4 regions of the Paenibacillus jepli genome follow, and region 1 is predicted to be linked to each of the others. Evidence: riboswitches for the same ligand, from Rfam matches in the RefSeq annotation. Region 1 holds a riboswitch; each other region holds the start of a gene.
What was found. Region 1 has a riboswitch for cyclic di-AMP ahead of ABC336_RS05750 (C40 family peptidase). Riboswitches for the same ligand answer to the same signal wherever they lie in the genome.
Positions count from the first base shown of each region.

Region 2: it holds a riboswitch for cyclic di-AMP, as region 1 does, so the genes downstream of both, ytvI (sporulation integral membrane protein YtvI) here and ABC336_RS05750 (C40 family peptidase) in region 1, are expected to answer to the same signal.
Region 3: it holds a riboswitch for cyclic di-AMP, as region 1 does, so the genes downstream of both, ABC336_RS14785 (resuscitation-promoting factor) here and ABC336_RS05750 (C40 family peptidase) in region 1, are expected to answer to the same signal.
Region 4: it holds a riboswitch for cyclic di-AMP, as region 1 does, so the genes downstream of both, ABC336_RS13105 (C40 family peptidase) here and ABC336_RS05750 (C40 family peptidase) in region 1, are expected to answer to the same signal.

Region 1 is NZ_JBDFMD010000001.1:1,239,154-1,247,114, reverse strand. Features, by position in the region: gene leuB (3-isopropylmalate dehydrogenase) at 1-591, shown strand, start outside; gene ABC336_RS05755 (hypothetical protein) at 962-1,471, shown strand; cyclic di-AMP (ydaO/yuaA leader) riboswitch at 1,619-1,758, shown strand; gene ABC336_RS05750 (C40 family peptidase) at 1,762-2,211, shown strand; gene ABC336_RS05745 (hypothetical protein) at 2,493-2,918, shown strand; gene sigI (RNA polymerase sigma factor SigI) at 3,019-3,825, shown strand; gene ABC336_RS05735 (anti-sigma factor domain-containing protein) at 3,822-5,108, shown strand; gene ABC336_RS05730 (ATP-binding protein) at 5,313-6,683, shown strand; gene ABC336_RS05725 (leucyl aminopeptidase) at 6,748-7,961, shown strand, end outside.
Region 2 is NZ_JBDFMD010000001.1:130,168-138,128, forward strand. Features, by position in the region: gene ABC336_RS00630 (DUF309 domain-containing protein) at 1-282, opposite strand, end outside; gene ABC336_RS00635 (hypothetical protein) at 415-852, shown strand; gene ABC336_RS00640 (YxcD family protein) at 855-1,139, shown strand; cyclic di-AMP (ydaO/yuaA leader) riboswitch at 1,383-1,540, shown strand; gene ytvI (sporulation integral membrane protein YtvI) at 1,661-2,719, shown strand; gene ABC336_RS00650 (DinB family protein) at 3,042-3,533, opposite strand; gene ABC336_RS00655 (hypothetical protein) at 3,534-4,034, opposite strand; gene ABC336_RS00660 (hypothetical protein) at 4,448-4,735, opposite strand; gene ABC336_RS00665 (SDR family NAD(P)-dependent oxidoreductase) at 4,980-5,834, shown strand; gene ABC336_RS00670 (HAMP domain-containing sensor histidine kinase) at 5,848-6,870, opposite strand; gene ABC336_RS00675 (response regulator transcription factor) at 6,939-7,613, opposite strand; gene ABC336_RS00680 (ABC transporter ATP-binding protein) at 7,758-7,961, shown strand, end outside.
Region 3 is NZ_JBDFMD010000001.1:3,355,265-3,363,225, forward strand. Features, by position in the region: gene yabG (sporulation peptidase YabG) at 1-86, opposite strand, end outside; gene rsmA (16S rRNA (adenine(1518)-N(6)/adenine(1519)-N(6))-dimethyltransferase RsmA) at 176-1,072, opposite strand; gene rnmV (ribonuclease M5) at 1,077-1,637, opposite strand; gene ABC336_RS14785 (resuscitation-promoting factor) at 1,807-2,958, opposite strand; cyclic di-AMP (ydaO/yuaA leader) riboswitch at 3,224-3,423, opposite strand; gene ABC336_RS14790 (TatD family hydrolase) at 3,605-4,372, opposite strand; gene ABC336_RS14795 (HD domain-containing protein) at 4,411-5,703, opposite strand; gene ABC336_RS14800 (AbrB/MazE/SpoVT family DNA-binding domain-containing protein) at 5,982-6,236, shown strand; gene rsmI (16S rRNA (cytidine(1402)-2'-O)-methyltransferase) at 6,755-7,663, opposite strand; gene ABC336_RS14810 (tRNA1(Val) (adenine(37)-N6)-methyltransferase) at 7,660-7,961, opposite strand, start outside.
Region 4 is NZ_JBDFMD010000001.1:2,947,945-2,955,905, forward strand. Features, by position in the region: gene ABC336_RS13085 (DUF1540 domain-containing protein) at 1-74, shown strand, start outside; gene ABC336_RS13090 (YwhD family protein) at 277-789, opposite strand; gene ABC336_RS13095 (M1 family metallopeptidase) at 998-3,010, shown strand; gene ABC336_RS13100 (hypothetical protein) at 3,022-3,837, shown strand; cyclic di-AMP (ydaO/yuaA leader) riboswitch at 4,016-4,169, shown strand; gene ABC336_RS13105 (C40 family peptidase) at 4,182-4,616, shown strand; gene ABC336_RS13110 (cryptochrome/photolyase family protein) at 4,910-6,259, shown strand; gene ABC336_RS13115 (DEAD/DEAH box helicase) at 6,328-7,961, shown strand, end outside.

The sequences.
Region 1 (7,961 bases):
TACAACGTGACCGAAGTGGAGCGGATTGTCCGCCAGGCGTTCGAGATCGCCCAGAAGCGCAGCAAGCGTCTGGCATCGGTAGACAAGGCTAACGTACTCGAGACATCGCGTCTGTGGCGCGAAGTCGTCAACCGGATCGCGCCGGAATACCCGGACGTAGAGCTGGAGCATGTACTCGTCGACAACTGCGCGATGCAGCTGCTGCGTCGTCCGGCAAGCTTCGATGTCATCGTCACAGAGAACATGTTTGGCGATATCCTGAGCGACGAAGCAGCGATGCTGACCGGTTCGATCGGCATGCTCTCCTCTGCTTCCCTGGGCGAAGGCAGCTTCGGCCTGTACGAGCCGGTGCACGGCTCGGCGCCGGACATCGCCGGTCAAGGCATCTCCAACCCGATCGCGACGATCCTGTCGGTGGCGCTGATGTACCGTCTGACCTTCGGCTACGATGCCGCCGCGCAGGCGATCGAGGACGCTGTTGCAGAAGTGCTGAACAACGGCCACCGCACGGGCGACATTGCTGTCGACAAGAGCCAGGCGATCGGCACGACCAAGATGGGCGACCTGATCGTAGCCGCGCTCAAAGCGTAATACCGCTAGCAAGCAACCTCGTTATAAAGTTTATTTTCGGCATGGTTGACGCCCCGCATTTGTGGGGCTTTTTTTGTCTTTGACAGCAACGTATACAACTGGCAAGCTTCCGATCCCGAGGGCCTGTCGCGGCCGGCAGTTGATTGCGGTATCGCCAAAAGTGGGACGCGGAGACGGGGCAAGACATTATTTTTCTCATTTTTTTAATTTTTTTTATCGAAATCAATTTATGATGCAACCATTCGCCCTTCTCATCCGTCTTATTAGTATAGAAAACAAAAATCTAACAAAGAGCTGGTTCAGCTTCCTCCGGACAGGGTAAGGAAAATGTAAGGTGGACGGGAATATGCTATAAAAGGGAGAGAATGCAATGAAAAAACCTCTGTTGAGCGCACTTGTCGTTATGATTGTTCTGATCCAGTTTGGCGCGGCGAGCGCCAAGGACGGTGCGTATCAGCCTGTGCCCGCTTCTCCCGATACGCATACCGCCTACATTGAGTCGATTACAAAGCAAGATGGCAAGATTACGATTGTTGCGGACTACATACAATGGTTCGAAGGTGCTGAAGCTGATGAGCAATTCCGTTTGTATGAGCAGGATCCGGAGATGACAGAAGCGCCTGACGGCTATTATATAATTAACGATGATGACGGACTGGTCGAGTTGGAGGTTGCGGCTGACGCGGAAGTGCTTATGCAGATCTACAATCGTACCGGTGTTATTGAAGAAGCTGAGATCATGTGGAATGAGTCGATCGGTATCGACAAATTTATCGAGATTATCCAAGACCAAGAGGAATGGGATATGAGAGATTTCCCCTACCATTTAACTGTAATTGATGGAAAAATCATTAAAATTGTACAACAGTACATTCCTTAATGTTCTCTCATAATTAAAATTAACAGCAGCCTGAAGCCTTGTGCTTACAGGCTTTTTCGCCATTCTTCGCTTTATGAAGTTTTTCTAATGTTTAAAGAGGTAGGATTTTGGCTTTAAAGGGCGAATCCCTGTAGCATAGGAAAATTAATACTACCGATGCCGAATTCTCAGTTTTGCCTGAGAAACGGGGGATCCAACCCCGGGTGAATTAATTCCGTAAGCAAGGAATTATAGGGAAACTCTCAACCGAACCCTCAGCTAACCTCGTAGGCACGAAGGGAGAAAAAGTCTTGAAACGATTTATCGCACTAATGCTCGCAGCAGTAATGTTTGCCTCATTTGCAGGTTCCGTAGTCGCAAGCGAAAAGGATCTACGCGCAAAGGTCAACAAGGTTGTAGGCACGCCTTACAAATATGGCGGCACCACAACAAAAGGTTTTGATTGCTCGGGTTTTGTTCTTCATATCTTCAACCAGTACAATGTCAGTCTCCCAAGAACATCCAGCGCACAAGCGCAAAAGGGCACTAAAGTGAATCGTTCAGATCTGCAGCCTGGCGACTTGGTGTTCTTCAACACAAGCGGTAAAGGCATTTCTCACGCAGGCATTTATCTCGGCAATGGCGAGTTTGCACATTCGTCCAGCAGCAAAGGCGTTATCGTCAGCAAACTGTCCAGCTCTTACTATGACAAGCGTTATGTAACCGCACGTCGCGTCGCATCTGCCAAAACGTTTATCTAACGCGATATTACATAGAGCCACAAGCTCGAACAAACAAGCCCATTGCGGGCTTGTTTTTGTTTGACCCTACAAACATATCGACAGTTAGATATTGGACAAGCCGATAAGCAGGGATTGTCAGGCGAGAGGAGAATATACTATATCAGGCAGAACTATCAATCCGGACATCGAATCCGTGATTAGTCGGAGAATAAGACGGGTAAAATGTGACAAAACGACGAGGCTAAACGATTTGCTTCGGAAGCAAAGTTCCGGGCAGGCGAGCCAAAGGAGGGGTCGAAATGAGCTTTTGTTGTGGCGCCAGCATGTTAGGGACAAAAGGAACGTTGAAGCATTACCGGACACACATCCACAATGTACCGATTATGTTTTGTCCGGTCTGTCATCGGGTAGAGATCCACTACCTGATCGAAAGCGAATATGAAATACTGGCTGAATACGCTCATGGAGACGGTGCTTCCGAGGTCGACTTCCACGATTATGTGGAGCAAGAGAGCGCAGCACTCGCCGAAAACTGTGTCAATCATGAGCATGAGGACCCTATGGAAGTGGTGCACAGTCAGATCGATATGGCGCTGGACCTGCTTAGCTTCGCCAAGCAGCTGCAGGATCATGAGTGGGAAGCTCAACTCAAGAGGCGTCTGGGCGTGCTGAATAAACGACGCAACAAATTGCAGCATAGACGAACGTCTGAGGGTTATTGTTAATTCCGAATCTCGCCTCCGCGTGCCCGGAGGCGTTTCTTTTTGTGTACACCCCCTCAACAAATTACAACAAGTCGAAAGCTATCAATGTGAGGTGGAGCGGTTGGTACTTGTATTGTTCAAAAGGTGGCTAGGGAAGTCCCGGAAGGGGGACGGTTCAGGCCATCAGGGCCGAGAATCGCCGGAAACCATCGTCGCGCGCATTGCCTGCGGGGAGGAGGAGCTTCTCAGTCCTTTTATCGCTGCCTATGAGCCCTTTATCATCAAAGCGACCAGTCGGTTCTGCAAAAGGTATATCGATCCCGCACATGATGACGAATACAGTATTGCGCTAAGCGGTTTTCATGAGGCGATCCGACAGTACGAGCCGACGGCGGGAAAATCATTCATCGGCTTTGCGGAGACTGTCATCCGGCGGCGGCTGATCGATCATCTTCGCAAGGAGCGGCGGCATGCCCCGAGTGTGCCGTACAGTGCACTCGAAGGAACCGGCGAGGAAGGCAGGCTGAACCGGATCGAAAAACAACAGTCGATGCGCCATTATGCGGCACATCTTCAGGCAGAGGACCGACGGCAGGAGATTGAGGAATTCAACGCCCAATTGCAGCGGTTTGGAATATCTTTTGCCGAGTTGGTGAAGAGCTCCCCCAAACATGCCGATTCCAGGCAGACGATGCAGCGGATCGCTGCGGGAATTGCCGGTAATGCTGAGTTGCTGGAGCTGCTGCATCAAAAAAAACAGCTGCCCATTAAAGATATCTTGCCGTTTGCCGGAGTGACTCGCAAAACACTGGAACGCAATCGGAAATTTTTGATCGCTCTTGTATTAATCCATGCCGGTGCTTATCCGCACTTGCACGCTTATCTGACCGGAGCCGCGCAGCAGAAGAAGGGGGGAAGTGAAGCATGAAAAGCGGAATCATCGTAGACGCCGGCATAAGGTATTGGATCGTCTTGACCTCTGACGGACAGTTCCGCAAAATACGCAAAACCCATCATGCCGTCATTGGCGAAGAAGTTGTCCTTCCCGCTAAGCCTCGCAGTGCTGCTCGCATGACGGTCACCTTAATTGCAGCCGCTGCTGTGATACTACTGCTGCTTGCGCTTCCAAACATGCTGCGCTCCTACCCCGAGGTGGCTGTTTATTTGGCGATCGACTTCAACCCTTCTCTGGAGCTCGGAGTCGACCGAGATGATCGTGTGCTGGAGCTGCGTTCGTGGAATGCCGATGGAGCGACTATGATCCGAGACCTGAAATTTGAGAACATCGGGATGCAAGAGGTGCTGGGCGAGATCGTCGAGCGTGCCAAGGATGGCCACTACTTGACCAGCGAAGCGGCAGATGTCATCGTTACCAGCGTCATGACCGGTTCCCGTCCGGACGCTTTGCTAGAAGCCAGACTAGCCGATCAGGTGAGTCTGGTATTAGAGTCTGCGCTGGACCTGACTGTGACCGTACTGAGTGCCCCGGCGGAGCTGCGGGACGAAGCGGCCGAGCACGGGATGACCCCGGGCAAGATGGCTATCTATCTGTTGTCCAAGTATGCGAATGAACCGATCCGGATGAATGAGCTGCGACAGCTCTCAATTCATCAAGCGATGGCAAGACACGGCGGCTTGGAATCCATTATCGGTCAGTTGGATGCAGCGGGATCCAGAGAAGCGCTGGAGCGGATGCTAGGGCAGGAGCTGGCTCATGAAGGGGAAGAGCCGGCATCTTCGAACGACGGCCCTTCGGAGCAGTCCCGCGGCGGAGGCGGGGGAGAGCTGCCGGAGGGAGCATCCATACCAGGCGAGGGCCGGGGATGGATGCCGGATCACACGCCGCATCGGGCTGACTCCGAACAGCCGCCTGTTCACCCTGTTGAGCCTGAATCAGTCGAACGACCGGAGACAGGGGGCGGGAAGCCGCCGTCTCCCCAGAAGCAGCCGCCGCCCTCTCCTCAGAAGAAGCAGCCTCAAGAAGACGAGCGAGCCGAGCAGGGCAATCGGAAACAAGGCGGTTCCAAAGAAAATCCGGGCAAGAATAATAGGGAGCCGGGACACAAGACCCAGGAGAAACAAAAGAAGCCGGGAAACCATGAAAAAAAACCGGGAAAGCCCCGTAACCCAAGCAATACTGAGGGACAAGAACGAGAGGGGCGGGATCAGCCCGAGCGCTCTAATCACAAAGGGCCGCCCAAAGCGGCATGAATCGCTATCGGGCTGTCTTGCTCATGTCGAAATGCGGCGGAGGTTTCGACACAATCTCTGATTGACACCGATTACAAATTATAACTATGATTATTGTACATTTAAATAATCCAACTTATCGGATGTGATGAGAGAATGCTGACGAGACGATCCAAGCATAACCCACAGGTCAGGTATGCTGTTTGCAGTCACAGCGGAGCGGGAATGCCCTTTATTCAGAAGAAGTATTACCTAATCCTCTCCGATTATGTCCGCGCCAGAGACGTGTCATCTCAACGTAAGCAGGAGCTGGGACGCTACCTGCAGAGTCTAACTCCTGAGGAGATCGCTGCGGTTCACGAGCAGGCGACCCAGCAGATCATGGAGGACAAGTCGGCTGGTGATGTCTCTACAGTGTACAAGCGGAGTACAAAGATGCTTATAGAGCTCATGGCCAATCACAAGCATCGCCCATCTCTCCAACAGTCCACTGATGAGACTTTCAATGAGATGAAAGAATTGCTCTTCAAGTCTAACCGCTCCACACAATTGATGAAAGATAAATATGAAAATGTACTCCAGCACATGGATAGCGGGATTGCATTATTCGACAAAGATGGGCTGCTGACTTTTGTGAACCTCCAGATGGCTCGAATCCTGGATATCCCCCGAACTACCTTGATCGGCTGCGATGTTCTGGAGATCGCAACACATGAGGCGCTGCGCCGGTCGACGAAACGGATGATTATCCGCCTGTTCAAGCAGATGATCAGGCAGCGGAGCCGCTATTTCGAGCTGCAGGATGCTGGTGGGCGACATCTGCTTGTGACCGTGACTTACGGCGATCAACTGGATGGCGATTACCTCGTCAGTGTAAAGGATGTTTCCGAGTACAAGCAGATCGAGCAGACGGCTTATCAGAACGATAAGCTGGCCATGCTGGGCAAGATTGCAGCAGCGATTGCCCATGAGATCCGCAATCCGTTAACGTCCATCCGTGGTTTCATCCAGCTTCTCAGACCGCATCTGCTCGCACTGGGCAAGGAGGAATACGCACGGATCATCCTCTCGGAGATCGACAGAGCCAATGAGATCATCAACGAGTTTCTCAACTCGTCCAAGCCATCAGCGCCGATGATGCAGCTGGTCTCGATTAATTCGCTGCTCAAGGAAGTCATCATGCTGTCTGAGAGCGAAGCGCTGATGAAAGGAAGCTTGATCGGGTATGAGAGCTGCAGTGAGCCGCTGCATGTCTCGATAGATGTCAAGCAGGTTAAGCAAGTGATTCTGAACATCCTAAAAAATGCTCTCGATGCCATCGTGGAGCTGGAAGGGCGGCGGGATGGCCGGATCGATGTCATCAGCCGCAAGGAAGGAAAGTATGCCGAGATTACGATCCGCGACAACGGCAAGGGAATGGAGAAGCAGACGATGAACCGCCTTTTCGATCCGTTCTTCACGACGAAGGCGGAGGGTACGGGACTAGGATTGTCTGTCAGCTACCGAATTATCCGCAATCACGGCGGCTTTATCAAGGTCGACAGCAACAGCGGCGAGGGCACGACCTTTACGATCTATTTGCCAATGGTGCGATAAACGTCTAGAATCGGTGTAAAGACCGGTTCTTTTTTGTTCCGGGCGTGAACAGGAGGCAGAAGAAATGAATGTAGAGATTACATATGGCCAGCAGGAGCATGAGTCGGAAGCGGACGTGATCCTGACTTTCGTGACGGAGCGGGAGCTGATGCCCCGAGACGGAGAGGTCGTGCATTGGATCCATCCCCAACTGGACGATGCCCTGCGTCATCTGCATGCAAGAGGGCTGTACCGCGGCCGGGAGGAGGAAAATTATGTTCTGCCGACGTTGGGACTACTGCCTGCGCCCTTCGTAGTCTATGTCGGACTGGCGCCTGAGATGACAACCGACGGCTTGCGGCTGGCCGGCGCGGCGGCTGCCCGTGCAGTGCAGTCATTGAAGCCGGTGCAGCTGTGTGTGCTGCTGCCGCAATATATCATCCAAGGATCGAGTAAGTGTGAAGCGTCCGTGGCGGCGCAGGCTCTGAGCGAAGGGCTGATCCTCGGCGGCAACAGTCGGCAGGCGATCAGGCGGGAAGAGAAGGAAGACACTTCTCTGTCCTCCGTCGCGCTGGTACCGCTGGGTACGGAGTCGTCACCGACATGGACAGAGGCCTGGAAGTCCGGTATCCGGCGCGGACTGGTGTACGCCGAGGCGGTCTGTTACGCACGCGAGCTGACGAACCGTCCGGGCAATATGCTCACCCCCGAACAAATGGCTGAAGAAGCGGAACTGCTGGCTGACGAGCTGGAGCTGGAATGCGAGGTGCTGGACGAATGGTCGGCGGCAGAGCAAGGGATGGGCGGCCTCCTGGGAGTTGGTCAGGGCAGTGCGCACCCGCCTCGCATGATTGTGCTGCATTATGAGGGAGCGCCGGGGGACAAAGAGGTATGGGGATGGATCGGCAAAGGGATTACTTTTGATACAGGCGGCATCTCCCTCAAGAAAGCTGCGGGCATGGAGGAGATGATCTCCGATATGGGCGGTGCGGCAGCGGTGCTCGGAGCGATGCGGATCGTAGGCAAGCTGCGTCCGGCTGTGAATATCGTGGCAGTCATCCCGGCTGCCGAGAACATGCCGTCTGACCGTGCCTTGAAGCCTGGCGATGTCATCACGACGATGAGCGGACGTACGGTGGAGGTCGTTAATACGGATGCCGAAGGCAGACTGGTGCTCGCTGACGGACTGACAACAGCGATCCAGCGGGGGGCGACCAAGCTGGTGGATGTGGCGACCCTGACCGGAGCCGTCATGGTAGCGTTGGGCGATGCAGCGACGGGCGCGGTGAGCAACAGCCG
Region 2 (7,961 bases), 1.1 Mb from region 1:
GCCATCGAGTCCCAGCTGGTCCAGCTTGTTGGGCGTCAGGCGATCCAGCGCCTGCTCCAGCATGAGCCTGGCGCCGCGCCGATTGGTGCGTCGCAGGTGATACTGGCTGACCGCGATCTGGATCAGGCCGACCCAGGTGTTGTAGAGCGGGTGGTCGCCGGGCTGTTCTTTCCAGTATTCTTCGAGCAGCTCATGGCATTCAAAGTAGTCTCGGGTGACGTGAAATTCGATCAGGTACTGTATATAATTATCCGGGTAGATCTCGGGGCTGGACGGCTTCATGATGCGCTCCTTTCGAGCTTGGGAACATCCCAAAAAAAGATCCAAAAAAAAGTGAAACTTTCATCTATCTTAGACGTAATTGATGAAGAAGGCAACGTCCTTGCTAAATTAGATCAGGAGGAGAACCAGTACATGAAAAGAAGTTTGTTAGTTATGATCGCGTTTACGCTGTTCCTGGCGTTTGGCGCAGCCGACATTGCCGATGCGAAACGCGGCGGCGGATTCAAGTCTCCGAAGCAGAGCGTGACCAAGACACCCAAGCAAACCGAGACCCGCAGTGACTCCGGAGCCGCAGCCAACACGCGCAACACCTCGAATACAACAGGAACAGGCGCAGCGGCCAAGCCAGGATTTTTCAGCGGCGGCAGCCTGATGAAAGGCCTCATGATCGGCGGTCTGGCCGGCATGCTGTTCGGTGGGATGTTCGGCGGCATGGGCTTCTTCGGCGAGATGCTGGGACTGCTCGTTAACGTATTTGCCATCTTCCTGCTGATCGTTGCCGTACGCGGCATCATCCACTACTTCCGCAACAACCGCAGAAGAGTCGATGACCAGCGGAGACCTTACTAACCATGACTCGCCTGTCGATGGATGAAGTCATCAACGCCGTCTGCTACCATCTCGCCGACCGCCGCCGCGTCGAACCGACCGCAGTGGAAGTGCAACTGGCCTGGGATGAAGATACCGGCTTCACCGCCGAGGCTTGGGTCGAGGGACGAAGTCAGTACCTGATCGAGTCCAATCTGCTCGAAGCTATCGAGCAATACATGTACAACCACTACGACCGCAGAGTGTTCCGCTCCGCCATTAAGCTGGATCTCGATGACGAGATCTATGCGGAGATTGCGGATCACTAGTCGGATTGTTATTTCGTTTAATGCAGGCAGTGATCCAGGTAATCGGCGCCTGCTCTCGCAAAGAGCCTGTCCTTGCTAGACATCAAGGTCAGGCTTTTGCTTGCCTTGCGTCGCCTGCTCACCCCATTTCTAATTGCTGCGATGGACTGGACTCATTTGATCAGCCTAGCTTTGAATCCATTCCTGCTTTAACTTTACTTTTATCAGGAATAGGCGTAGTATTCCTTGATAGAAACTAATAACCGCATAGAGATGCCGAATTTCCGTTTTGGAAAACGGGGGGACCACATGAGACCAATTTGGTTTCAATGGGGTGAATCTGCACGATGTCTGAAGAAGCAGACGGGCACTCTCAGGCCCGAACCCGACAGCTAACCTCGTAGGTGTTTGAGAGAGAAATGCAGCCCCATGCATGTTATTTGACATGTCAAAACCCCGGCAGCAGATATTCTCTGCTCCGTGGTTTTTTTTGTTGCCTATGGTACGCAGATGATTTCAAAATGAGAAAGCGAGAGACGTCCATGGTAAAGTTGCTAACTCGGAAAAATCTAGGCCGTCTGGTTCTGATCCTGCTTCTGTTGGGCTTTATTTATTTTATATGGCCGGTGTCGCAACCGATCATCATTGCTCTGCTGGTTTCCATGATGCTGTCGCCACTTGTCGGCTGGTGTCAAAAATATATGAAAATAAGCCATTTCTTTTCCACTCTGATCGTTTTCTTTCTGTTCGTTTTGATCTTGCTGCTCTCGATGTATACGGTGATAACCGTGATTATTAATTTTGGCATCCGGTTTTTTGATAATTTGCCGAACTATATTCAGCAGTTAAACTTAATTTCAAGCAACTGGTTAAGTTCACTGGAGGAGTATACCGCTAATTATCCTCAGGAATTGATCGCAGCCTTGAACCAAGAGGCCAATCGGTATTTCAATGACATCAGGAGCAGTGTAAGTCAGATCGATCTGATCTCTTTCGTGACCGGGTTTATTTCCGGGACTCCCGGATTCCTGCTGTCTTTCCTGGTTTTCTTGATTACCTTGTTCCTGTTTATGCTCGACCTCCCTCGATTGAAAGAAGGCCTGTTATCGATGATGTCCGAGCAGACCAAGACCCGCGTCCTGTTTATTGCTAACCGGTTTTCCAGAGCCACATTCGGTTTTTTGAAAGCCCAGTTTATCGTCAGCATCCCGATCTTTGCCGTTTCATTGATAGGCTTGCTGATCATCGTGCCTGAGCTGGCTTTGACCATGTCCATCATTATCTGGATCATTGATTTTATTCCGCTGATCGGTTCCATCGTCATATTGGCGCCATGGGGCATCTATAAACTATTGACGGGCGATCCATCCATGGGAGTGCGCCTGCTCATTCTCGGTGGCATTCTTCTGCTGATTCGCAGGACCGTGGAGCCCAAGGTAATGGGACAGCATATTGGAATGTCTCCGCTTGCCGCCTTGATCTCGATGTATCTCGGGGCCAGTCTCCTGGGCGTTGTCGGTCTGCTCGTAGGTCCGCTTCTCGTAATTGCGTTTACCTCGCTGAAAGAAGCTGGACTGATTAATTTCAGGAATAAATTGTGATTCACGCGAGGGGCATCATACCCAACCATTATTCCATGGCCGCTTTCAGCGCTTCGCTCATTTTTTAGCGGCCTTCCTTCCGCACAGACGCTTGGTGATCAGTGGCTTGATTCACGGAAAAGTGAAAATCACGTCGCTCGATCAATTCACGCTTGCGCATCAAATGGTGATCGGCAGATGAACAGTTCAAGTTGGCCGGTATCCTGATACGTTTACCAAAGCCCAAAGTAACTGCACTGAATTCATATAGAGGTTGAGACATAACATCTTTAAGTGCTGGTTGAAATCATATGCCACGCTGAATCCTCCCCGCGCTGATTTTTTATTGAGTAGCTGATATTGTCTTGATAAACGTTTCAATTTGCTTTTTATGGTGTCTATCATGCGGGATAAACCCTCGTAGAAATCCTCTAATCGAGAACTTCTTCTTCTCACCGTCTTTATATGCTTTGGTGTACTCTTCCTCAGCGAGACCGGATATAGCGTCTATAATCTGTTTCCGGTTATGGATACATTGGTCTAATATTTCGTTCTTTGTTTGAGTCTTTGCGTATTGGACAGCATTCGCATTGAATTCATTAAAGTCCAGATGCTTTACAGTAACCGGCTCTGCGAGCTTAATCTTTTTAATACCTTCGTCGTAAAAGTATTGATCCCATAACATGATGTGACTGATCACATCTTTCAAAGTCCACTTGCCTTCAGCAAGGGGTCTATTCCAGTTCGCTTCACTAATCGATCTAAGATCTTCGACGAAATGAATAAACGACTTGTATTCTTCAACCATTTCATCTGAGGATTTCGGCAATGTCATCTACTCCCTCGAAGGATTTTGTTTTAATACCATCTCTTCAATTGAAAACGCTGCTTCTTCTCGATGGATGATCTGACTAATTTGGGTGACATCCACTTGATTTCGATTGAAGGTTACATCAAGTATGATTTCATCTCCGTGCATAAAAATAATTTTATTAACCGAATCGTCACTTAAGGGATAGTCCCCCAGAGAGGTCTTTTGAAATAGATAATAACCAATATAGGAGTAGGTCGTCCATTCACGTCCCACCGTTTTTTCCATTTCATCTCTTGATGTATAAGGAGAAAACACGATCATTTTATCCCATTCGAAGGGCGTTATGTCTGCCATATCAAATGCTTCATTATAGCCGACAACAGCTAGCAAATTTCCAGAAAATACGTCTTCATATTGATTGGACAATTTAAGCTTACTATAAGAATAATAGCTGTATATAAATGCAGCTAGCAAAATGATTATGATCGATAGAAAGGTTGCTTTTTTCTTGTTGATTTTCATTCACTCTCCTCTATATTTAGTTTCTTAATCTATGAATTTGCATAACCTTTGCAAACAAGCGCTCGAACAAGTAGTATGTGAACCCGGCTGCAACAAAGGATAGAAGAAATGAGATGTCGAAGTTTCCATGATACATAAGTGGTACGCAACCGATAACAGTTGAAGCAACGATATAAAGGATTAACTTTAATCCTGATTTTCCAAGGATTTTTGATGGCGACGGGACATCCCTCTGTAGGACCTTCTCAATAACTAGAGATACCGGTATACCTACAAGTAAAAATATAGCGAACAACACCATAAAACCGGCCATAACTTGATACAGAAACGAATACTGCTGGAACTCATGCTCATGATTAATCAGTGAAAATAGGATGGATAAGGTGATCGAGGAACAAAATGCGGACAAAATGCTAATATGCATAGTATCGACCTAATAACCCCATTGCCCGGATTTCAACTCTCTCACCAGAAGGTCCCCGGTAATTTTCAATGATCCGCTGGTATACTCCCGCATTTCGTGTCGCTCTTGAACGCCAATCCATCGTCTCTTCTCCTTTAGTACACTCGCCATTCACACATTTAATTTGGTGTTCTCTTTCCAACCAGACAACATAATCATCGTCATTCGGACATGTTAAGACAAGCAGTATTAAGGCAAGCCCCAATGCTAATATTACGCCTTTAAGTATCTTCTTCATCGACTCCTCCTGATTAAACATCTAAACCCCCGCGTATTTTTATTATCATACCATCCAAGGAAACTATTGGATACCAACAGCCTCCTAATTCCGTCTCCCCATTTCTCGAGGTAGTTCCAACCAAGAATGATTTTGACCGTACCATGTGATTCTTGTACTATGATAATATACTGAGAACATAGCGGATTCTACATAAAATACTGCTGGAGAGCTGGATCATATCATGATGAAAGGAATAAAATCAATGTCTGCAAAAACAAGCTTAATTACAGGTGCCAACTCGGGGATAGGCTATGCCACAGCGGAGGGGCTCGCAAGCCAAGGGCATCACGTCATTATGGTCTGCCGCGATGCGCAGCGCGGAGCCGCAGCCAGGCAAGCCATCATGCAACAAACAGGCAGCACAAAGGTAGATCTGCTGATAGCGGACTTGTCCTCCGCTAAAGATATTGTTCGCTTGGCGAAGCAAGTAAAAGAAAGTTACGGCAGCCTGGATGTGCTCATTAACAATGCAGGAGGCGTATTCAATCGCTATCAGACCAATGACGAGGGCTTCGAACAGACCTTTGCCGTGAATTACTTGGCCCCCTTTTTGTTGACGCGGCTCTTGCTGCCGCTGCTGAAGAAAGCCGAAGCAGGCAGAATCATCCATGTCGCATCCATCATGCAAGCCAAGCAGTTTGATCCGGAGGATGCAGCCCATCCCGCCGCTTCCTCCTACCGCAGCATGCACGCGTATAAGCTTGCCAAAACAGCGGTTCTGATGATGACTTATCGTCTGGCGAGAGAGTTGTCCAGCAGCGGCGTGACCGTCAATGCCCTTCATCCCGGCGTGATCTATACACCGCAATCCGTCCGATCCGTACCTGCCTTCGCTAGACCGCTGTTGAAGCTGTTTATGCAGTCCCCGCAGCAAGGCGCACACACCTCTATCTACCTGGCAACCTCCGAAGAAGTCGGCACAACAACCGGTCAATTTTTCAAAGTCATGCAAGTCGCTCGCACCGTAGCTGTCACCATGGATGTGGACAAGCAGAATGAATTGCATGAAAAAAGCATGCAGTGGATGGCTGCTTATCTGGAGGCTTCGTCCCAATAGAAAACGATGGCTGCTATGAGGTGACCGACGCTCCCCCCAAAGGCAGCCTGATCGTAAAAATGGAACCTCGATGAAGCTCGCTTTCTACCTCGATCGTGCCTTCGCACAGGTCGACGATGCGCTTGACCAGCGTTAATCCGAGCCCGTTCCCCGCCGTTGCGCGAGAAGCATCGCCCTGATAAAATTTGTCAAACATCCGCTGCCTCGTTTCCTCGCTCATCCCGCTTCCGTGGTCCTCCAGCCGGAACACCGCTTCCCCTCCGCGTTGCCATAAGCCGACCTTTAGCATCCCGCCGCTGTTCGAATGCTTGATCGCATTATCCAACAGATTCATCCACACCTGCTGGATCATATGTTTATTGCCGCAGATGTCGATCTCCTCGTCCAAGGCGAGCTCCAAATGGAGGCTGCGGGCACTCCATTGCGGTTCCAGCATCAGAATCGCCAGCCTGACTTGCTCGTCCAGGCGGTAGACGGACTTCTCGCTCACAATTTCAATATTCTCTACCTTCGACAGATTGAGAATACTGGTCGATAAGCCGACCAATCGTTCCGATTCTTGGATGATGCTGTCCAGGTATTCCTGTTTGTCTTGCTCACTGAGGTCACCTTTCTTCAGCAATTTGGCGAAGCCGCTGATCGAGGCTATCGGGGTCTTGAATTCATGGGAGAAATTCCGCACGAAATCGCTTCGCAACGTCTCGATTCCCCGCAGCTCCTGCACCATTTTGTTGAAGCTCCCCGCCAGTGCATCCAGCTCAAAGACAATGCTGCCTTTCGCTCTCACCTCTGCTGAGAAATCCCCCTTCGCTACCTTGCTGGTGGCTTCCATCATATCCCGGATCGGCCTAACCGAGCGCCGGCTCAATAGTGCGGCTATCACCACCCCCATAAAGAGGCTGATATATAACAACACATATACCCCGCGAATGGGTTCCGGCTGATTCATGTCGAGCAGACCTGTCCGATAAAGCAAAAACGCAAGCAACCCTGCGGACCCGATCGATAACACCATGACCACAAATACCAACGCCACCAAGGAAAACGCCAGACTGATTTTTTGCGGTAGGATCCTTTGCGTTCTTGGTTTCCTATTTATCCCCTTCATTGGCGCTTCACCATCTTGTATCCCAACCCGCGCACCGTCACGATCTCAAAATCAGGATTATCCCTGAATTTGTCGCGCAATCGATTGATATGAACATTCAGGGTATGGCTATCCATCTCGGTGTCCAGCCCCCAGATTTCCTCCATCAGGTGCAGGCGGGTGAAAATTTTGCCGGGGTAGCTCATCAGCTTAAACAGCAGGTAGAACTCCTTTTGGGGCAGCGAAATTCGCTGAGCTCCTCTTGTCACCGTGAGCGCATTGTAATCCAATGTTGTATCGCCCATCACGAGCTTGTGCTCGCTGGCAATCTGCGCCCTGCGCAGCAGAGCCTTAATCCGCAACAACAGCTCCTGCTCGTCGAATGGCTTTGTCATGTAATCGTCCGTACCCGCAAGGAAGCCGTGATGCTTATCTGTCATGTCTTGCATAGCCGTGACCATCAGAATCGGGACAGGATCCCCGACGCTGCGCAATGCCTCGCATAATTGGTAACCGTCCATCTCCGGCATCATCAGGTCCAGCACGATCAAATCGAAGCGTTGCTCCTCCATCCTGCTCAGCGCTTCGAGCCCGTTCTTAACCGGATAGGCAGTGAAGCCTCCATGCTTCAGCACAGCACATATCAGCTTTTGTGTATTGGCATCATCTTCGACCACTAGAATATTGAACACTATACATGCCTCCCTCCACCCTATCCTTATTATATTGCTCCAACGTAAACCGAACATCAACCTGATTCTCTTTCATTGCTTGAGGTTCAGTTGATATTGGTCGATTACAGTTCTAATTATCCCATCACAAAGAGAGGTTATGTCATGAGCACAAGCAGAACAGGCAACATAAGCAGTGCCAGCGTCATCCATCTTGAGCACGTCAGTAAATATTTCGGCGATTACCCGGCCGTGCGCAATCTTTCGTTGGACGTGAGACGGGGTGAGGTGATTGGTTTCCTTGGATTAAACGGAGCGGGCAAGACCACGACGATCAAAATGCTCCTGTCGTTACTGAAGCCATCATCC
Region 3 (7,961 bases), 2.1 Mb from region 1:
ACGGCTATAGCCTGGCGGAGCTCCTCGACCCGGAACAGCACATCGCCGCCATACGAATTGCGGACCACCAGATCGCCTAACTTCATGATAAGATCACCTCTTCGTCTATCCTATGGGCGAACGACGGGTTTGGTGAGCAACGGCCTGGCCGCTTTTGATCACGAGGCAATTCAGCCTACAGGTCCCAGCCCGCTCCCAGCAGCGCCTCGCTGACCGCCGCGAACTCCGCCAGCGACAGCGTCTCGCCGCGCCTTGTCGGTGCGACACCGATTTCCTCTAACAATCCGATCAGTGCCTCGCGGCGTTCTTTGCCGACGAAAGCGGTGAGGTTGTTGGCGAGCGTCTTGCGCCGCTGCGCAAAGCTGGCCTGCACCACGCGGAAATAGAAGGTCTCGTCGCTTACACGGACGGGTGGCTCCTTGCGCAACGTCAGCTTGATGACGGCGGAGTCTACATTGGGCTGCGGGATAAAAACGGTATGCGGCACGGTACAGACAAGCTCTGGCTCGCAATAGTACTGCACAGCCACGCTCAGGCTGCCGTAGACCTTGCCTCCCGGACTGGCTGCCATCCGCTCTGCCACTTCTTTCTGGATCATGACGACGATGTTCTCCAGGGGCAGGCGCTCCTCGAGCAGCTTCATCAGGATGGGGGTGGTTACGTAGTAAGGCAGGTTGGCAACGACGCTGACGCCCCCGCAGCCCTCAAACTGCTGCTCTAAGAGCTTGCGCAGATCCAGCTCCAGGACATCGCCCTGGATCACCTCTACTTGGGGGGTATCAGCCAGGATATCCCGCAGAATCGGGATCAGCCGCCTGTCGATCTCGACTGCCGTCACCTTCCCTGCAACTGCCGCCAGTTCCTGGGTCAACGCACCGATGCCGGGTCCGATCTCCAGTGCGCCTTTCGTCTCGTCCAGCCCGGCGCTCTCGACGATCTTTCGCAAAATATTGGGATCGATCAGGAAATTCTGACCGAGACTTTTTTTGAATGAAAACCCGTACCGCTTAATAATCTCCTGCGTTCTTCTGGGTGTACCGATCCCTGTCAGGATCTCCTGCTGCTTGTCCATCCGATCAGTCCTCTCTTTGACTCGGCTGCATGCTCTCTAGCTGCGCATACGCTTGGATAAACTCCGCTTTGGAGATCATAAACGTGCTGCAACGCTTGAAGAACTGCTTGCCGTTGGCATATCCGATACCGAGCAGATTGCCCATGATCAGTCTGCGGGAAGCCGCCTCGGGATGTACGATAAGTCCGGCAGCGATCAGATCATCCCAAGTAATCTCGGGCACTCCGTCCGTCACCTCGGTGCGCACCTGGCTGAGAGCTCGCCGGATGGCCTCCGGTTTGGCGTTCTCCACGCCGATATCCCCTTTGTACAGCGCATCCTCCTGGGGGAGGAAAGCATGCTTGCATCCGGGCACGCGTGCAGCTACGATTTTGCGGATGCGCTCCCCGGCATGATCCGGATCCGTAAAGATAATGACGCCCCGACGCTCCATCGCGAGTGCCACCCGCTTCAACACGGCCTCGCCGATCGCCGAACCGCCGGTCTCGATCGTCTCGGCCTCTACCGCCCGCTTGATGGCTACAGTGTCGTCCTTGCCTTCGACGACGATAATTTCCCTTATCATATTTTATCTCCATCTGCATCTGATTTTGGATTAGACCATGTCCTTCTGAAGAAGAGGTTATAGACTGCCCCTTCCTTTGGACAAACATGCAAAAAGAAGAGGGGTCACCTCTTCTTATGATGGCATATTTGCATGTAAAAAGCGATATGATTAAAGCAAATGCACGGTGCTAGCTAGCCTTGGGCTTGTTGGGACCGATCACGTGAACGGTATACCCCTTCTTGCGGCCAAACTTCTTGGCATAGGATTCGCTCTCGTAATAAACATCGATCTTGTTGCCCTTGATCGCGCCGCCGGTATCTTCCGCGCGTCTTAAGCCGATGCCCTCGATATATACCCACCAGCCGATCGGGATGACTTTGGGATCCACAGCGATGGTGCGCCCTTCCTGGACCTTCGAGCCCGAAGCGGTGATGCCGTATTGCGGGTGACCCTTACTTTTTCCAGTCGATGCCACATGAGCGGTATAAGCAGTCAATGTGACATTCTTCAACGTCTTTTGGGCCTGGAACGAATAGTCCTTCGTGCTGACCGATTGTGCCGATTCCGAGGCAGGCGACGAGAGGACGCTCACCTTCGGTTCCGGCTTTTTGGTTCCTACGGCGACGACCTGCTCGACAGCAGACGTCTCCATCGATTTCAGGATCATCTTCTCAGACACCAGTTGACCGTCTTCATACACTTTCTCAAACTGCTTGACGAGCAGTCCGTCCTGTCCGGCCTGGATGACCTTCTGTTTGCCTTCTGCCAGCTCAGGATCTTCTTTCTGGACGACCTTAAACGGCATTTTATGCTGGGTAGTCTCCACTTCCGTGTCGACCCGTACGACCGATACCGTCACGTCCGAATCGATCGGCGTAGACAGTGCGGGATGTACTCTATCTTGTTCGCGGATGGGAATATTAAAAGCTTCCATCGCGTCTTTGACGGTTTTCTCCGTGGTGAAATACGTATTGGACTTCCCGTCCGCTTGAACGGTGACCGCTCTCGCATGGTCGATCACGACCTGGTCTCCATCCTTGATCGAGGCATTCGTCGGCAACGACAAAACGTCGTGCGGTCCGATCTCGATCGACTGCTCCGCCAGCAGACGGTCCAATGACCACTGCTTGGTCGATACGATCTGCTCCTGTCCATTGACCACTACCGATACGCTCTTCTCTGCCGTACCGTACAGCAACACCAACAACATGAAAGTCATAGCGATTGAAATGATCGCACTCAGAAGAATCAAACGCAGGTTTTCATGCTTCCATCGCAATGCGAAAGACATGCTGGATGATCGTTTACCATGGGTATCCTTGATTTGGAACATGCCCACTTCCTCGGTCCTCCTTCATAGCCGCCGCCTGTGAACTTACGCATGATACTTGGCGTGACTATCTTAGAATAGCGTGCAAGCACGCACTTCCAGTGTCCTCGTATACCCCACCTCCATAAAACACCCTATGTCGAGGCTTTACGCAATATTCAAATCTTAGACGACTCTAATCTTCCAAGATGCGAAAAGGAAGCCTTTCGACAGAGGATCTGTTTCGTGGCTTCCGGATGAATAGAGATTCATACAGAATGGGGTTTACACGAGTTTGATCTCTCTTTGGACGCTGACGAGGTTAGCTGACGGGTTCGGACATGAGAGTCGCCCTATCGGAAGGTGCCGGTTTCGACGATTCAGCCCTTCACGAATTCACCCCAAGGAAGAAAACCGGGCAGTCGCAAGTGGGATAGCAGACTGACGATTTTGGTTCCCCCGTTCTTCAAATCGAAGATTAAGCGAAACTGGAAATTGGATACATTACTCAAGCTCTGAGAAGAATCATACCTTCTTTGTACCCTCATTGTAAAGATCGCTTAAAAGACGATTTTAACGAATTTTTAGGAAAATCACCGTCTTATCCCGGGATTTTTCGGTTGAAAGAGACTTTTTTCATACGATTCGTTCGAAATCCTAGCGATTTTGGCCTTTTTCAGCCTAATCGAAAACAATTCTCAGCGTTCTCGGTCGTAATTTTTGAAATTTCTTCCAATGTTTTTCCTTTCATTTCCGCTGCAGCCTCAGCTACCAGTCGCACATAGGAGGGTTCATTCCGCTTTCCTCGAAATGGATGAGGAGCCAGATAAGGGCAATCTGTCTCGATCAAAAGCCGGTCCAGCGGAACGTTCTTCAACACCTCTTTAGGAACCCTGGCATTCTTAAAAGTAACGGGACCGCCGAGTGAAATATAGAAGTTCATATCCAGACATTGGCGAGCCGTTTCCCAGCTTCCGGAAAAGCAATGCATAACCCCGCCGATTTCCTTCGCATTCTCTTCTCTAAGAATATTGACGATATCCTCGTGTGCGTCACGATTATGGATAACCACTGGTTTGCCGACCTTCCTGGCCAATTGCAGCTGCTCCCGGAACACCCTTTTTTGGACATCTTTGGGAGAGGTGTCCCAGTGATAATCCAGTCCGATCTCGCCGATCGCCACCACCTTCTCATGACGCATAAGCGAAGCAATCCAATCGAGATCCTCCGGCTTCATGTGGATGCTGTCGACCGGATGCCAGCCCACTGCAGCATAGATAAAATCATAGGTTTCGGCAAGCTTCAGAGTGGTGGGAATCGTCTCACGGTTGAAACCGATATTGATCATCCGGTCGATCCCCGCCTCCCTTGCTCGACTTATCGTTTCTTCACGGTCAGCCTCGAAAGCTTTTGCATCCAGATGCGTGTGTGTGTCGATAATCATGACGAATTTCGACCCCTTTCTTCTATTATTACAGTTTTTTAATCTAGGCCGAATAAGACTCTCGTTTCATCTGACAAGAGGTGCGCTTTTTCACGCAGCAGCTCTTCCGGAAAATAGAGATGATACTTGCCGTGATGCAGTCCGGTAATCGAGGTGACGATGTCGGATTTTCCCGATATTTCAGCTAATTGGTCGTCCCCACTCAGCATCAGGATCGGCGGTTTTTCTTCACCATCACCTGTACCTGGACGGTATACATCATAAGAAAGATCATACGGAAAATCAATCTCCAGATGGTAGTCCGGATGCAGTCCCGCCCTCTCCAGTTCCCTGCGGATCATCGACCAGCGAGCTTCATCGGGCTCGGTCACGGTTATATACTTGTATAAGCGACGGTGCAGGAACCGATGGCACAGATCGGACAAGATCGCATCCTCCTCCGAGACCCACTCCATAAAGATCGTCTGTACCATGGCTTCGTCCAATCGAAAATAATCCTCGATCTCCAGGGTGCCTTGCAGGAGGCTTTCGAATGGCCTCATCATTGTTCGGAATGGGTACCTACCCACATAAAGTTCCTTTGCTCTTCGAAAAATCTGTCTAAGGATAATCTCTGAACTGCGTGTAACCGGATGGAAGTAAACCTGCCAGTACATCTGGTATCGGGACATTAAGTAATCTTCCACCGCATGCATGCCGCTCTCCTTGATTACGATACGTCCCTTGTAGGGCCGCAGTACGCGCAAAATCCGGTCCAGATCGAATGTGCCATAATTGACACCGGTGAAGTAGGCATCCCTCAGCAGATAGTCCATCCTGTCGGCATCCATCTGACTGGAGACAAGGCTGACGACAATCGGCTTGGCGTATGTTTTGCAGATGACGGAGGCGACTTGTTCGGGAAAATCGTGCGAAATCGTGCGAAGTACGCGGTTAACCTCTGTATCTTCGAGCAAAAAACGGCATGTCCATGCTTCGTGATCTGTATCAAATACCTGCTCGATCGAGTGGGAGAACGGCCCGTGCCCCAGATCGTGAAGCAGAGCTGCACAAAGGGAGACAAGCTTTTCTTCCTGAGGCCAATCGGGATAGTGGCTGCGCTCAAACTGCGAGATGATTTTACGAGTAATCTCATACACGCCTAAGGAATGTGAGAATCGGCTGTGCTCGGCGCCATGGAAGGTAAGGTATGAAGTACCAAGTTGTCTGATACGGCGAAGGCGTTGGAATTCCTTGGTATTAATAAGATCCCATATGAGCTTGTCCTGCACATAAATATATTTATGCACCGGGTCTTTAAATACTTTTTCTTCAGCCAGTATCCGTGACATGACGATCACCTCTTCGATATTTTTGTCGATTATTGTTCAATATTTCGACACAGAATGTCGGCACTTTGTCGAATGATGTCGAGTTTTCATTTCCAAGGCCAGCAGCTTGTAGTATGCTTTACAGGGACCCACTCCCCTTACCATTAAGCCAAAGTTAGTTTTTTTGCAGAAAAATTTAGGTTGACTATTTTGGTAATGGTTGGTATTATAGATTACAGAAAACGTAGTATTTTGTCGAATAGTGACGAATTCAACTTTGAGAGGGGCAACAATAGATTATGATGAAATCAACAGGAATTGTACGTAAAGTTGACGAACTGGGCCGCGTCGTTATTCCAATCGAGCTTCGCCGTACACTGGGCATTGGCGAGAAAGACGCCCTTGAGATCTATGTAGACGGCGAGCGCATCATGCTCAAGAAATATGAGCCGGCTTGCATCTTCTGCGGCAATGCCGAGAATGTCACTTATTTCAAAGGGAAAATTGTCTGCAACGAATGTATCTCTGAATTGCCTGAACCTGTGACAAAATAGGCAAAATCGGTTATAATGAATCCATAATCAACTTGGTAATTCTAACCTTTTTCATACTCCTTGATGCCTCCCTGGGCGAACCGACCAGGGAGGTCTTTTTTTGTGGGGATGAAGGCGGTAATAATCGTAGTCTTGGGGCACCCGAGCAAGGTCAAACCTCCAGTCGCTGTTGTTCATGAATGTCTGGAATGTCTAACCCTAACGAGGGTGACATTCATGAACAAAGGCGAACGTTAAACGCTTTCTGCAAGGTGAAACGGCTGTCGCCGTCCTTGGCGGCGCAGCGCGTTTCATTCCGGAGAATTCTAAGCTGATATATATGTGCAACATATAAATTCTTAGAATTCAAGGTGAAACGGCTGTCGCCGTCCTTGGCGGCACAGCGCGTTTCATTCCGGAGAAATACAAGTCAAGTAGATAGGGGAATCCTATATTTTCTTGTATTTCAAGAAAACGACCTCGAAAGCATATGCTATACCTCCTCCGGTTTCGACCTTACTCTTGGCCGCAGACAAATATTATTTATCCTCTTCATCGTGTTTCTTCATTAGAGTGTTATATACCTCTCTACGAGGGAGACCGCGATCCTGGGCGGTGCGGCGCATCGCTTCCTTGCGGTCGCCGGTCAGCTCCTCATAGTGGCGGACATGGTCCTCCAACGACAGGGTTGACCACCAGGCCACATCTCCGGATCGCTGCGATTCCGCTCCCTCCGGCAGGCGATGCTCGGCTCCCGCCACTACCACGACGTACTCGCCTTGCGGGGGGTGCTCGTCCAGCCATTGCAGACATTCCTTTACGGTCCCTCTTGCTACTTCCTCATAACGCTTCGTCAGCTCTCTCGCCAGCGCGATCTGTCGATCTCCCCAGGCGTCCGCGATCGCCTGCAGCGTCTTCTGGAGACGATGCGGCGATTCGTAGAGGAGCAGTGTCCCTTCCTGTACGGCCAGCTCTTCCAGCCAAGGCTGCAGCCGCTTCTTCTCCCGGGGCGGAAAGCCGGCGAATGTAAAGCGCTCCGTAGGCAGCGCAGAGACGATCAGCGCCGAGAGCGCTGCATTGGCCCCAGGGATCGGCACGACGGGGATACCGCCGTCTGCTGCCGCCATAGCCAGCTCACTGCCTGGATCGGAGATAGCCGGCAGGCCGGCATCACTGACCAGCGCGATGTTCTGTCCCTGCTCGAGCATTCGGATTAGCTCACTGCCGCTGGCCTGCTTGTTATGTTCATGATAACTTACCAGCCGTGTCTGAATCTCGAAGTGTGTCAGCAGTTTTCGGGTCTGTCGCGTGTCCTCGGCAGCGATGAGATCCACTTCACGAAGCATGCGTACTGCGCGATACGTCATATCCTCGAGATTGCCGATCGGGGTCGCAACCAGATACAACGTTCCTGTCTTATGGTCGGCAAAGCTGCGCTGGATGTTCATCGACCCACTCCCTCCCCGCCCGAAAGCTCGCTCTTCGCACCGTAGTAGATTTCTTTGAGCTCCTCAGCGTACTCTCGTTGCTCATTGTAGACGATCAGGGGCGGCAGCAGCCGCAAGTCCGGTTTGGCATCACGCATCGCCTCGATGAGCACCATGTTGGCTTCGCCGCTGGCATGCGGATGCACGAATCGCAGACGCTTGGGCTCCAGTCTGACCTCCCGCAGCGCTTCGAAGATCTCAGCCAGCCGCGACGGCCGGTGCACCATCGACACACGGCCGCCGGTACGAACCAGACGCG
Region 4 (7,961 bases), 1.7 Mb from region 1:
TTATCGTCAACAATAAAGAGTCCAACGCGCATCGTTCCGCAGAAACCGACTGCAAAACGTTTGATCCGAAATAAGCTGATAAGATTGAAGGGATTTCGACGGTCCCTTCTTTCTTTTTGTATTTTACCAATAATGATAACCATTATCAAGTTTTTTTTGAAACTTCTTTTCTGCTCATCTAAAGGGGGCATCCCCCAATGATCGGTTGATCATTGGGGGATGCTCTTTTTTTGTACCGGACGGCAAGTGATTGGGGATGCTACCAGACCATCTGGATCAGTTCCTCACATCCAGCGCTTCATGCAGCGCTTCCGGGGAGTTGTTCCACCATTCTTCATTGTGCTGGGTCAGCAGATTCTTCAAGAGGCCCTTCTCCTTGTCGCCGAGTTCGCCAAGGATATACCGGCGCTTCAGCGCATAATCCAGCTTGTTGACGTGATCCGCGAGTATCTTCCAGCCGCGCCGCGCCTCCTCGTCGATCAACATCTCGCATGCAGTCGCTCCTCCATAGAAAGCGCCCTCCTCGGCACGGTCCACCGCTACCCAGACGATCCAGCACTGCCGTCCGTTTGGGACATCCTCCTTGTTCACGCTGAACTTGATCCGCTTCTCGATCTTGCTCTTGGCGTGCATCGCGCCCGCATCCATGTACGCCTCGTCGCCGTCGATGATGACGCAAGCGACCGAATTCAGATCGATAGAGCCCGCGCCGAACCCTCTGTGCTTCTCTCCAGCGATGACGTTAAACGCCAGCTTCTTTTTTTTCTCCGGACCATTACTCTGCTCCATATGTCCATCCACTCCCGCTTGTCTATAGTTGGTTGTCCTATCGCAGCGTGCCCGCCCGCCCGGACGGCGCATCCGTCATTACTCAGATCAGGCACCGGCATGGCCATCTGGCCTCCGGTGCGAATTTAAATTCTATTTTAGCTAATAATCCGCGAAAAGCCAACATATACATGCCTTAGAATGCTTGTCAACGGGAGGTATTGGAGCCATGATCCCACGTCATGCCAAGAAAATCGTTTTTGTTGTCCTGTTGGCCTCCTTGCTCGTATGGTCCCTGCAGCACGGTTTTGGAGAGGCTTGGCAGTCGCAGTACACGTACGCTTATGCTCCATCATCCAAGGCGGAGCAGAGCACCGCTGAGCCCGGCCAAAGCCCGTCTGTGGAAGCGGCCGAACCGGAGATCATCCAGATCCCGCCTACACGCGTGCTCAGTCAACGGATCACCGAATATCACATGGATGTGAGATTGGACGAGCAGGCGCGTCAGCTGCGGGGCAAGCAGACTGTGACCTGGACCAATCCCGGCAAGCAGCCGGTAGCCGAGATGTACTGGCATCTCTACCCCAACGCTTTTGCGTCGCCGGAGTCGACCTTCATGCAGGAGTCCGGAGGCAAGCTGCGGGAGGACAAGGCTACCGATTCCAGCATCGGTTCCATGGAGCTATTGAGTCTGAAGACCGAGAAAGGCGAGAGCCTGCTGCCCCGCCTGCATTATGTACAACCCGACGATGGCAATACGCATGACCGTACTTTGGCCAAGCTGAAGCTCCCGGACCCGGTGCTGCCAGGCCAAAGCGTGACGTTGTCCACCGAATTCGTCGTGCAACTGCCGGCCGTCTTCGCCAGAATGGGATACGCCGGCGATTTCGTCATGGCCGGTCAGTGGTTCCCTAAGCTGGCCAAATATGAAACCTCCGGTACCCGGGGAAGGGATGCCGAAGGCTGGAATCCCCACCAGTACCATGGCAACTCGGAGTTTTACAGCGATTTTGGCATCTATAACGTACGCATCCAGGTCCCAGCCGATTATAAAGTCGCCGCTACCGGCTTCCCTGCCAAATCCCCTGTCACTGAGGGCCGAAGCAAGATCTATCAGTTCTACGCCGACGATGTCCATGACTTCGCCTGGGCGGCCTCACCGGACTTCATCTATGCCGAGGAGCCTTACTCGACCAGCGGCGTGCCCGGCGTGCGGATCAAGCTGTATCTCGACCCGCTGCATGCCAAGCTGCAGGACCGCTACATGCATGCCGCCAAATCCGCGCTGGCCAAATATGCCCAGTGGTACGGCGAGTACCCCTACTCTACGCTCTCGATCGTAGTCCCGCCTGCAGGCGGCGGGGGCGCCGGCGGTATGGAGTATCCGACGCTCGTCACCGCGTTTGCTGCCGAGACGGACAATCCCGGTTATGAGCTGGAGCGGGTCGTCGTCCATGAGATCGGCCATCAATACTGGTATGGGATGGTTGCTTCCAGCGAGTTCGAAGAGGCCTGGCTGGACGAAGGATTCACCTCCTATGCGGAGGACAAGGTGATGGAGAGCGAGTATGGCGTACTGCCCAATCTGCTCGTCGAATCCAGCTACATGACCCACCCCGCGCCGCTCAAGCAGCTGTCCTGGTCGTATCGCGATCATGATCACTATGCCGAAAATGTGTACATGCGGGCCAAGCTGGTATTGGTCGACATGGAGCAGCGGGTCGGTGCGCAGACGATGCGCAAAATTTTGCGGACTTACTTCCAAAGGTACCGCTTCAAGCACCCTTCCACCGGCGATTTCCAGCGCGTTGTCGAGCAAGTCACCAGGCAGAGCTGGAAGTCCTATTTTGACCAATACATCTATGGCAAGCAAATGGCCGATTTTGCGGTTGAATCGATCACTGTACGCGCCGTTAAGGAGGATAAACAGAAGGTGTATGAATCGGTCGTGCTCATCCGCAAGCGGGGCGGCGACTATGATAAAGTGCCGATCCTGCTCCAATTCCGGGACGGAAAAACGGTCGAGAAGATATGGGACGCGCAGGAGACGCATATACAATATAAAATCACCCATAGCGCTCCGCTGGAATGGGCCGCCGTTGATCCCGGCTATACGATCGTTCTCGACAACAACCGGATCAACAATTATATGAAAGCCGAGCTGCCGGGTCGCAGCGGCACCCGTTGGAATCTCGGCATCGTCAAATTCATCGAGGGGCTGTTCGGCTCCTTGGGCTGGTGAGGAGGCAGAACATGAAAGAACATATCCGACAAGGCTGGCGTCTGGCCGTCAAGCATTTTTATATCGTTATCTTCCTGTTCCTGTACCAGCTGCTGTGGGGCTTCGGACTCTATCGTTATGTCGAAGCCACCTTCATCCCGCTGCTCAAGCGTTATCCCGATACGCTCCCATCCGAGCAGGCAGTAAAAGTTTTCTTGATGGAAGCGCAGTTCCAGCTGCTCAAGACCGATCTGATCCAGCCCTATCTCCTCACCTTCGGCATCCTGATCCTGCTCCGCATGCTGCTTACGCCGCTGATTCAGAGCGGCTTGCTCTACTCCTTGACCCACGCCACCGAGGAGAGCGGCACCCGGTTCTTCCAAGGCATCCGGACCTGCTGGAAGAAGATTACACTGCTCTACTGGATCAAGTCCATACTCACCCTTGCTCCTGCCTGGTGGCTGCTGCCTGCCGGATTGCAGCTGCTGCTCTCCAGCAGTTCGCTGACGGAAGCCGCTACGGCCGCAGCGCCTTACGCAGCCGGCTGGCTGCTCTGGGGCTTGCTGCTGCATCTGCTCTTTCTCTCGATGCAGTTTGGGGTCGCCTCCGGGTCAGGAGTACTGGGCAGCACCTTGCATTCCGTCCGCGCCTTCCTGCCGCTCGCTATGATCACGGTGATCATGTGGGGGATCGGGGCGGGGATCGGACTGGCGGCCTCTTCAGTCTCGCTTATATGGGCCGGCCTGCTTGCCTTGATCTTCCACCAGACCTACTATCTGATCCGCTCCATGATCAGGGTCTGGACACTCGCATCGCAATACAAGCTCTGGCAGTCCAAGCAGAGCTGATCGTACCCATCGCCTCTCTGCTCCGGCAGAAGGCGATTTTTTGCTATGTCTTTTTAATTTTGCATGCCACGATCACACAAAAACTGCCAATTAAGGCTTAGGAAATCGCTTTCAATTGTGAACATTATGTGACAAAAGCAGGAAAACTAAAAAAAGCCTCGAAATGAATGTCGATGTATTACATAGAAAGCCGAGTTCCTGACATCAGGAAACGGGGGACCCATTCCGGGTGAATTGATCCCCGGCCGCCTGCTACGCAGGCTGACCGGAGGAACCATAGGGAGCCTTCAACCGAACCCTCAGCTAACCTCGTAGGCACGGAAGGAGCTTTTTGCTTGAGAAAAGTGTTGACCTCATTGGCGGCTCTTGTCTTGATCATGAGTTTGACAGCAGGAGCCGTATCCGCGTCTTCCTTCGCCAAGATGGAGGATGTGATCGCCGGGTTGATCGGCACGCCGTACAAGTACGCTGGCAACACCACGAGCGGCTTCGACTGCTCCGGCTTTACCGCGTACGTGTTCAAGCAATTCGATATCAGCCTGCCCCGCACCTCGGGCGGTCAGGCGCAGCATGGCGAAGGTGTCGAGCGCGACGAGCTCCAGCCTGGAGATATCGTCTACTTCAACACCAGCGGCAAGGGCGTATCCCATGTCGGCATCGTCGTAGACGACGACAAGTTCGCTCACGCCTCCTCGAGCAAAGGCGTCATCATCAGCAAGCTGAGCGAAGCCTACTGGGATACGCGCTACATGGGCGCGCGCCGCGTAGCTGGGCTCTAGTCCAGTACAAACGATTAACCATGCCAAGTCGGGGTGTGATCTCATCAATCCGACTTGCACTGCGGATCACAGGCCAGGCTCGGCCCTAGACCCGCACCCATCTCCCAGCAGCTGTTTGCTTCCGCAGACGGCTGCTTTTTTGTACGCAGATGAGCGCCGCAGGGTCACCTTCCCGGTGTTTACGAATCCGCCGGCTGGTGTATTGGCTTATACTTGTATCTATCATTTGGGAAGCTGTTCTGCCGAACAACTTATGTCGGTTTATACGACCCCCGCTCGAGGAGGTTTCATCATTGTACTTGTTTATCCACCGCAAAGATCTGCGTATCCGGGATATGCGGGCGTTCGACGCCCTGAAGAAACGGGACATGCCCGGCATCCATCTGCTGATCTTCGACCCCCGACTGCTCGGGGACGGCCGGATGGATGCCCACAGCGGGCGGCGATTCCTCCGCGAGGCGGCCCGGCTGGAGGCGCAGTATCGCACAGCGGGCCGCACGCTCCATCTGCTGTACGGGGCTCCCTGGGAGGTCATAGACGCCCTCCTGGAGGCGCATCCCATCAAGGGCATCGTCGCCCACAACGACTACACGCCCTATGCAAACTCGCGTGATGAGCGGATCCAGGAGATCGCGGACCGCCGCAGCGTACCCTGGGTGCTGATCGACGACCTGCCGCTGGCCGATCCCGAAGACTTTCATAGCTATACGGGGCGAAGCGAGCCTTACAAGGTCTTCACCCCTTTCTATAATAAATGGCGCTCGTATATGCAGCAGTATGCCAGCCCACAGGCTTCGGCCGAGCTGACGGACCTTGACACGGTGGATGAGCTGACAGGCGATGGGTGGGATTCCTTCTCTCTGCCCTCTGAGCTGCGGCAACAGCTGCAGGAACAGCGGGATGAAGCCGAAGATGCCTGGTCGCAGCTGGCGGAATTCGCAGAGGGCGAAGGTCTCGGCAGCTATGCCTCGCGGCGCGACCGATACGCCAGAGAGGACAGCACCAGCGGGATCGCCCGGTATCTGAACAGCGGCGCCCTGTCCGCCCGTGCCGCGTATGCGGCGGCATCGGACAAGGACGAAGGCGAGACATGGGTGCGGCAGCTGGCATGGCGCGACTTCTATCTCTACCAGGCTATTTTTAACGAAGATTTCTTCCGCTACGAATCCCGCTACGACCTCTCTGCCCTATCCGATCATCATTATCAGGCATGGGAGGAAGCGCGTACCGGCATCCCGATTATCGACGCTTCGATGACAGAACTGAACGAGACGGGCGAGATGCACAACCGGTTGCGGATGATCAACGCCATGTTTCTGACCAAAAACCTCCTCTGTCCGTTCACGCTCGGAGAGCAGTATTTCCGCCGCCAGCTCACGGATTACGACAACTGTCAGAACCGCGGCGGCTGGCTCTGGAGCTCTTCGCTCGGCTACGATGCGGCGCCTTACTTCCGCATCATGAATCCTGCCAGCCAGTCGCTCAAGCATGATCCGGACGGCGCCTACATCCGCCGCTGGCTGCCTCATCTCGCCGATCTTGATGACAAGGCAATCCACCGTCCGCAGCCGGATGCGATCGTCGATCTGAAGACCTCCCGGGCCCGCGCCATCGAAGTCTACAAGGAGATCCTTCGCTCCTGATCCGGGTTTGACGAACCCCGCCTGGCGGCTACAATGAGTATATAGCTATCAACAAAGGAGGCCTCGCCATGGCATCTTCATCACATGAAGCGCACCTGCTCTTCCATCCTGTGCTAGCAGACTGGTTCGCCGCTGCCTTCGGGCAGCCGACAGCCGTGCAAGTCGACGCCTGGCGGGCGATCCGCTCCGGAGCGGATACGCTGATCGCCGCCCCCACCGGCTCCGGCAAGACGCTCGCTGCCCTGCTGCCCTGTCTCGACCGGATCGTCCGGGCCAAGCTGGCCGGGGGTGGCGCCCCGCGAGGTGTCCGTGTCGTCTACATCACGCCGCTCAAGGCGCTCAACAACGATATTCATCATCATATCGAATCGTTCGTGACAGAGATCGATGCCGCCGCTGTCGCCAGCGGCGGCTCGTGGCCCGGCCTGCGCAGCGCGGTGAGGACAGGCGACACCAAGAGCAGCCAGCGCGCCGCCATGCTGCGGCAGCCACCAGACGTGCTGGTGACGACCCCAGAGTCGCTCTACATCCTGCTCACATCGGAGAAAGGCCGGCAGATGCTGGCACCTGTGGAGCAGGTGATCGTCGATGAGATCCACGATCTGGCCTCCGACAAACGGGGCTCCCATCTCTCGCTGACGCTGGAGCGGCTCGTCCATGCCTGCGGCCGTCCGATCCAGCGGATCGGCGTCTCGGCTACCCAGCGTCCGCTCTGGCGGGTCGCGCAGTTCCTCGGCGGCTGGGAGCCGGACGGGGAAGCAGCAGGAGGAGCAGCCTTGATGGATAGCAGCTCGGACGAGAGTGAGACATTCCGGCACCCGCTCGGGTACCGCCCCCGCCCTGTGACGATCATCGAGAGTCCGATGGAGAAGCGGCTCGATGTCCAGGTGACGATGCCCGATCAAGGGCTGCCGATGACGACCCGCGAGTCCGTGTGGTTCCCCCTGATGGACCGGATCCTCCAGCTGATGGAGGGCTGCCGCTCGGTGCTCATCTTCACGGTGAGCCGCAGGCTGTGCGAGCGCTTGACCCTGCGCCTCAATGACTATGTCGGCTATGAGATGGCCAAGTCCCACCACGGCAGCCTCGCCCGCGAACGCCGGCTGGAGGTCGAGCAGCAGCTCAAGAACGGCGAGCTCCGTGCGCTGATCGCAACCTCTTCGCTGGAGCTCGGCATCGACGTCGGACATATCGATCTCGTTATCCAGATCGATTCGCCGCTCAGCGCCGCTGCCGGCATCCAGCGGATCGGCAGAGCCGGCCATCAGGTAGGTGCGCCGAGCCGCGGCTATCTGCTGGCCCGCCACCCGGGCGGCCTGCCGGAGGTCGCCGTCCTCTCGCGGATGATCCGCGAGCGGGATATCGAAGCGATCACGATCCCCCGCGACCCGATCGACGTACTGTCCCAGCAATGCGTCGCGATGGCTGCGATGGACGACTGGACCTTGACCGCTCTGCACCGCCTGATCGTCCGCAGCGACAGCTTCCGCAGTCTGCCTCAGCCCCGGCTGGAGGCGATGCTGCAGGTGCTCTCCGGCTTCTATCCCTTCGCCCGGCCGCTCCTCCAGTGGGACAAGGGACAGGATCGTCTGACGAAGCTCCGCAGCACGGCGATGGCCGCCCTCACCGGCGCCGGCACGATCCCTCAGAGCTCCGGGTACCCGGTCCACCACGCCGATAGCCGGGCACATCTGGGTGAGCT